2 regions of the Massilia sp. UBA6681 genome follow, and region 2 is predicted to be linked to the other one. Evidence: predicted binding sites of a transcription regulator. Region 2 holds the regulator's gene; the other holds the start of a gene.
What was found. Region 2 encodes FNR, which switches genes on or off when oxygen is low (the NO sensors DNR and NnrR bind a similar motif). Its sites were predicted from a motif close to TTGATNNNNATCAA; they were not measured.
Positions count from the first base shown of each region.

Region 1: a site for FNR is predicted at 1,319-1,332, ahead of B2R83_RS14705 (universal stress protein). Genes of this name have one in related genera too.

Region 1 is NZ_DKJX01000084.1:142,552-145,953, forward strand. Features, by position in the region: gene B2R83_RS14690 (SPFH domain-containing protein) at 1-127, shown strand, start outside; gene B2R83_RS14695 (SDR family oxidoreductase) at 124-933, shown strand; partial or broken gene B2R83_RS24060 (hypothetical protein) at 935-1,054, opposite strand; gene B2R83_RS14700 (hypothetical protein) at 1,067-1,213, opposite strand; gene B2R83_RS14705 (universal stress protein) at 1,450-1,887, shown strand; gene B2R83_RS14710 (universal stress protein) at 1,900-2,421, shown strand; gene B2R83_RS14715 (bifunctional acetate--CoA ligase family protein/GNAT family N-acetyltransferase) at 2,418-3,402, opposite strand, start outside.
Region 2 is NZ_DKJX01000120.1:10,213-13,614, forward strand. Features, by position in the region: gene B2R83_RS21950 (hypothetical protein) at 1-1,025, shown strand, start outside; gene fnr (fumarate/nitrate reduction transcriptional regulator Fnr) at 1,107-1,868, shown strand; gene B2R83_RS21960 (helix-turn-helix transcriptional regulator) at 1,880-2,635, shown strand; gene B2R83_RS21965 (DMT family transporter) at 2,696-3,402, shown strand, end outside.

The DNA.
Region 1 (3,402 bases), on a different contig from region 2:
CGCCTTCGGCAAGCTGGCCAAGACCAACAATTCGCTGATCGTCCCGGCCAACATGGGCGACATGAGCAGCGTGATCGCCAGCGCGCTGCAGATCGTGAAATCGCAGCAACCGGACATCCTCCGATGACGCGCGTGGTGATCATCACCGGCGCCTCGGATGGCATTGGCGCCGAGATCGCTCGCCAGCTGGCGGCAAAAGAAGGCGCGAGCGTGGCCTTGGTGCTGGCGGCGCGTAACGCGGCCCAGCTCGACACGGTGGCGGGCGAATGCGCGGCGCTGGGCGCGCAGACGCTGGTGGTAGCGACCGACGTCGGCGTGCAGATTCAGTGCCGGCGACTGGTGGTCAGCGCCGTCGAGCACTTCGGGCGCATCGACGTCCTGGTCAACAACGCCGGCCGCTCGGCCCATGCGCTGTTCGAGGAAGTCGAGGACCTGTCCTGGTACGAGGAGCTGATGCGCGTGAACCTGTGGGGCGCGGTCTGGTGCACCCAGGCCGCGCTGCCGGCGCTGAAGGCCTCGAGGGGCCGCATCGTTGCGGTGTCCTCGCTGGCCGGCCTGGTCGGCGTGCCGGGGCGCACCGCCTACAGCGCCACCAAGTTTGCCATGACCGGCTTCTTTGAAGCGCTGCGCGCCGAAGTGAAGGGCCATGGCGTGTCCGTGACCACCGCCTATCCGGGCGTGGTGGCGACCAGGATCCGCTACCGCGGCTTCAATGCGCAAGGGGAGCCGATGGGCGCGAGTGCACTGAACGAGGAGGGCGCGATGAGCGTGGAAGAATGCGCACGCCTCATCATCGAAGGGATGGAGGCGCGCCGGCGCGAAGTCGTCATGACGGCCAAGGGCAGGCTCGGGCGCTTCCTCAAGCTGATCGCGCCCGGCCTGGTGGAAAAGATGGCGCTGGCGGCCCTCAAGGAGGACGTTCGTCCCCGTTGACTTAGCCGTCTTCGCCGGCCACATGCGGCCCGGCGCGTCGGATGGTGAGCTGTCGATGTACCGTCGTGCTTGCGCCACGACTGTCGGTGACGGTCAGGCTGGCGCGGTAACTCCCTGGCGCGCCATAGGCATGCTAGCCGCTCGCATTCCCCGCGCCATTGCGCTCGCTTACGACAGCGGCATCCTTGCTTTCATCGCCCCATGTCCACGTCGCCCTGTGGATGTCACCCAGCTTGGCTTCCTTGAAGGCGGCGGAAAAGCTCGACAGCGCCTGCGCCACGATCGCGCCATTGTCCGATATGGCGAGCGCGTTCCGCAGTACCAGTGCCGGACGATCTGCGCGTAGGAAGGATCGATAGCGCCGCAGTACTGAACCCGGAAGTTCTTGATCTGCATCAAAGAAACTGCGAGCCCGGGAGAGCAGACTGGCACCGATTCTCTCAAACGGCAAGCGCCTGATTGGTGCCGGATGTCCTGACCGGTACAGACCTGTAGGGCTTAGTGATGGAGGTTGCCATGTACCAGCGTATCCTGCTCCCGACCGACGGTTCGGAGGCATCCCAGCGTGCTATCCGGGCCGGCGTCGACTTCGCCAAGAGTCTGGGCGCCGAGGTGGTCGGCATGACCGCCACGCCCGAATTCCATACCTTCACCGCCAATGCCGAGATGATGGAGCAAACCCGCGACCAGTATCTCGCATCCAGCAGGGCGCACGGGCAGCGCCTCCTGGACGAGGTGGCGGCGCTGGCGCGCGATGCGGGTGTGCCCTGCAGCTGCGTGCAAGTCGTCTCCGACGAGCCGTACGAAGCCATTATCGCCACGGCGCGCGAACGGCTCTGCGACCTGATCGTGATGGCATCGCATGGGCACAAGGGCATCAAGGGACTGCTGCTGGGCAGCGAAACACAGAAAGTGCTGGTCCACAGCCTGATTCCGGTGCTGGTGCACCGCTAGGCGCGCGGGAGAATGGCATTCATGTACAAACGCATCCTGGTGCCGACCGACGGCTCGGCGGTCGCCGAGGCGGCCGCCGACACCGCCATCGATCTTGCGCGTGCGTGCGGCAGCGAGATCGTCGCGCTGTGCGTCGCCCTTCCCGAGCCGGTCCTGCAGGCGCTCGAAGGTTCGATGACCTACGATCCGGGCGCGCGGGCCGACGTGCTGCTGGAGCATGCCACCCACTATGTCGATGCCATCGCCGCGCGCGCACAAGCGGCCGGCGTGCCTTGCACGAAAGTGACGACCAATGCGCTCGACGTGGCCGAGGCGATCGCCGACGCGGCGCGCCAGCACGGTTGCGACCTGATCGCGATGGGATCGCACGGGCGGCGCGGGATCAGCCGCTTGCTGGCCGGCAGCGTCACGCAGGCGGTGCTCGCCTATGCGCCGGTCCCGGTGATGGTGCTGCGCCCGGTGGCTGGCGACGTCCGGGCCCCGGCGGATGCGCAGGCGCTGGCGAGGGCCTGGCCAGCCAGGGATCCCGACTAGGGGCGCCGGTGCAGCGTGGGGCAGCGGGATTCCGCGTCCACGTTCTCCGATAGCGGGTGTTCCCGCGGGGAGGGCGAAGGATGCCCGTGCTCACGAGGCCGCCGCATGCGCACCATGCCGTCGGCGGCGCCCTCCAGCGCGAAGCCGAGGCCGGCGGCAAGCCTGTGCATCCGCGTGTTTTCCGGGAGCGCGAGGCCTTCGAGGAGCGGCACGCCGCGCGCGTCGCAGTAATCGAGCAGGCTGGACAACAGGATCCGCCCCAGCCCGCATCCTTGCAGGTCCGATCGCACCGTCACGGCGAATTCGCCGCGCAGGTCGTCCGGGTCGAATACGACGCGCGCCACGCCCAGCGTCTCGCTGCCGGCCGGCACGGCGCGGGTGGCGATCAAGGCCATTTCGCGTGCGTAGTCGATCTGCGTGAAGCGCGCCAGCTGTTGCGGAGAGAGTTCGCGCATCATGCCGAACATGCGCATGTGCACGTCCTCAGGGCTCAAGGCCTTGAAGAAGTCCACATGCGCAGCCGCGTCCTCGGGCCGGATCGGGCGGATCGTCAGCGGCCCGATGCTGCTGGCGACCTGGCGTTCGAGGTGTTCCGGGTAGGGCAGGATGGCCAGGCGCGCGCTGCCGTCGCGGCCCGGCGGCACCGGTTCCAGCCGCATGCGGGCGTCGAGCGCCACCACGCCGCCGGCGTCCGCCAGCAGTGGATTGATGTCGAGCTCGACGAGCTCGGGCAGGTCGGCCGCCATCTGTCCGACCCGCACCAGCACGTCGCATAGCGCGTCCAGGTCGGCCGGGGGCAGGTTGCGGTAGCCGGCCAGCAGCCGCGCCACCCGGGTGCGCTTGACGAGGTCGGCGGCCAGTACCCGGTTCAGTGGCGGCAGCCCGACCGCCTGGTCGGCCGTGACCTCGACCGCGATGCCGCCATGGCCGAACAACACCACCGGACCGAATACCGGATCCGTGGTAATGCCGATGATCAGC
Region 2 (3,402 bases):
TCCAGACGTCAAACGACCTGAATGCCCTCCTGACCGCAGGCAGCGGGGTCAAGATCGTGCAGGCCATCCGCTGGTGCGGCGGCCCCGGCGACGGCATCATCGGCTGCGCCCCGGTCGGCAGCGCCTCGGTCAACGTGGCCGCGGTGCGCTTCACCGCGAACCAGGAAGGCCTGATCTGGGTGCACGAGTACGACCACAACTGCGGCCTCAGCCACCGCACCGACGACCCGCGCGCGGTCATGTACCCGTCCGTCGGCGCCGACCACCACGTGGTCAACGCGGCCGAGTCTTCGGCCTTCCTTTCGGGCCCGCTCAGCATCAGCGGCAAGGTGATGGCCGCCGGCGGCTGCTCCTGCGGCGCAGGCGGCCTGGCGCTGCCTGCCGACGTGCGCGACTTCGTCTCCCAGCACTGGATCGAGGGCGTGCCATGGGAGCTGGCCTCGCAGTACGGCGAGAAGGACGCCCGCCTGCTGCTGGACTGGCTGGTGAACGAGCCGGAGCAGCACGAGGAGTTCCTGACCCAGATCGTGGCCACCCTCGGCTACATCGGCAGCGAGATCGCGGTCCAGCCGATGATCGACTTCGTCCAGCAGCCGCGCGCCGGCCGTGCCGTGTTCAATGCCAGGAACACGGCCCTGCTGCGCCTCGGCGACCTGGCCAACCGGTCCGGCAGCCGCGCGGCGCTCGATTTCCTGGCGCGGGTCGCCGGCGACATGGACCTGGCGCGCACGCTGGCAGCGCCCCAGGCCAGCGCCGAGCTGCAGGCGGCCAAGGCGGCGCAGGACGTGGTGGCGCCGAGCCTCGACACCCTGGCCGCCGAGCTGGCGGTGTCGGCCACCTTCGGGCTGGCGCTGGCGGGCACGGCGCAATCGCAGCAGGCCGTGGAAGCGCTCAAGGGGAACGCCGACGCCTTCGCGACCGTGAACCAGGCGGCGCAGGAAGCAGCCGAGGTCGCCGCGACCGTGCGCGCCAAGGGCCGCCAGGAGTACTACAGGATGAAGGCGGAACACCGGCATCACCTGTAATCGGGCTTGTTATTTGGAAATGAAACCCGCGGACGCGGCCTTTGTCTATAATGGCCGCGTCAGCATTTTCGTTTCCATGCCATGAACCAACCCATCTCGCTCCCGGGCGAAGCGAAGGTCATCCAGGCCCTCAAGGCCAGCTGCAGCGCGTGCAGCATGCACCAGCTGTGCCTGCCGATGGGCCTCGAGGATGCCGACATCAATCGCCTCGACCAGATCATCGGCCGCCGCCGCCGCCTCGCGCGCGACGAGCGCCTGTACGCCATGGGCGAGCCCTTCCGCAACCTGTACGCGGTGCGCTTCGGCCATTTCAAGACCTATCAGGTGAACGCCGCCGGCGAAGCCCAGATCACCGGCTTCCAGATGGCCGGCGAACTGCTGGGCATGGACGCCATCAGCGGCACCCACCATTGCGACGCCGTGGCCCTCGAGGACAGCGAGGTGTGCGAGATCCCGTTCTCGCGCCTGGAAGAGCTGTTCGGCCACGTGCCGGCCCTGCTGCGCCACTTCCACCGCATCATGAGCCAGGAAATCACGCGCGAACAGAACGTTATGCTGCTGCTCGGCAATATGCGGGCGGAGCAGCGTTTTGCCGTCTTCCTGGTCAACCTGTCGGCACGCTACGCGGCGCGCGGCTATTCGCCGCACAGCTTCCAGCTGCGCATGTCGCGCGAAGACATCGGCAACTACCTCGGGCTCACCATCGAAAGCATCAGCCGCCTGCTGTCGCGCTTCAAGAAGCAGGGCTGGCTGCAGGTCGACAAGCGCGAAGTCACCCTGCTCGACCCGGCCAAGCTCAAGGCGCTGGCGGCCGGCACCGACGTCTGCAGCCCGATGGGCTAGGATCAGCCAGGATGGCTGCGCCGCTGCTCGACCTGCACCTGCGCAGCTATGGCGCCGCGCGCAGCTCGGACCGCCACGAGTTCGGCCAGCTGGTGCTGCCCGTGAGCGGCGAAGTCGCCGTGGAAATCGAAGGCCGCCAGGCCCGGCTCGATCCGCTGCGCGTGGCGGTGGTGGCGCCCGGCGCCTGGCACTCGCAGTGCAGCCCGGTGGCCAACCGGTCGCTGATCGTCGACCTGGGACCGGATACCTTCGCGCAAGGACCCTGGCAGCGCCTGCTCGAGCAGCCCTTCGGCGCCATCGGTCCCGCGGCCCGCAAGCTGGTCGAATTCATGGGCATCATGGCCGCCACCCGGCCGCCCGCGCCTTCCGTGCTGGCCGGCTGGACCCCGCTGCTGCTCGACACCCTGGTGCTGGGCGCGCCCGCGCCTGGCTCGCGTCTGGCGGCCCTGCTCGCCCGCATCGAGGCCGAACCTGGCCTGCCCTGGACCACCGAGGCCATGGCGCGCGCCGCCAGCCTGAGCGTCAGCCGCCTGCATGCGCTGTTTCGCGAAGAGCGCGATAGCACGCCCCACGACTGGCTGCTGGACTGCCGCCTGCGCCATGCCTGCGAATGGCTGCGTGCGACGGCGCGCCCGGTGGCCGAGATCGCGCTGGCAGCGGGCTTTTCCGAGCAGAGCGCGCTGACCCGTGCCATGCGCAGGGCGATGGACACCACGCCCGCGGCCTACCGGCGCGCGTATCGCGAGAATCTGTCAAACCAGCAGTAGCCAGGGTCAAGAGCGCCGCGGGCATCCGGACGACAATCTCCCTTCCCAAGGAGATCGACCATGCTTTCGCAGATTCACGCCACAGCCCACACCACCCAGCTCGGCATCGGCGCCGGCATCACCGCGGGCGCCTTCTGGGGCCTGGTGTTCCTGGCCCCGGAACTGGTGCCGGGCTTCTCGGCCCTGCAGCTGGCGGCGGGCCGCTACCTGGCCTATGGCATCGTCGCCGCCATCCTCGTCGCCCGCGCCTGGCCGCGGCTCAGGCAGCGCCTGACCCGGGCCGACTGGCGCGGCCTGGCCTGGCTCAGCCTGGCGGGCAACATCGTGTACTACCTGTTCCTGGCCCAGGCCGTCCAATTGGGTGGCGTGGCCATGACCTCGATCGTGATCGGGCTGCTGCCGATCACCGTGACCCTGGCGGGCTTGCGCGAGCACGGCGCGGTGTCCTTGCGGCGCCTGGTCCCCTCCCTGCTGCTGGGCGGGGCCGGCCTGGCCTGCATCAGCTGGGATTCCTTGTCTTCCCTGGATGGCGGGTCGGGCATCGGCCTCTTGTCGGCGATCGGCGCGCTGCTGTCGTGGACCTTCTATGCGGCCGTCAACCGGCGCTGGCTGGCGCGCCTCGAGGGCATTTCGGCCAACGAATGGAGCCTGCTGGTGGGGGTGATGACGGGCGCCCAGGCCCTGCTGCTGGCGCTGCCGGCCTTCCCGCCTGGCGGCGCCGCGCACACGGGCAGCGAATGGCTGCAGTTCCTCGGCGTGGTGACGGC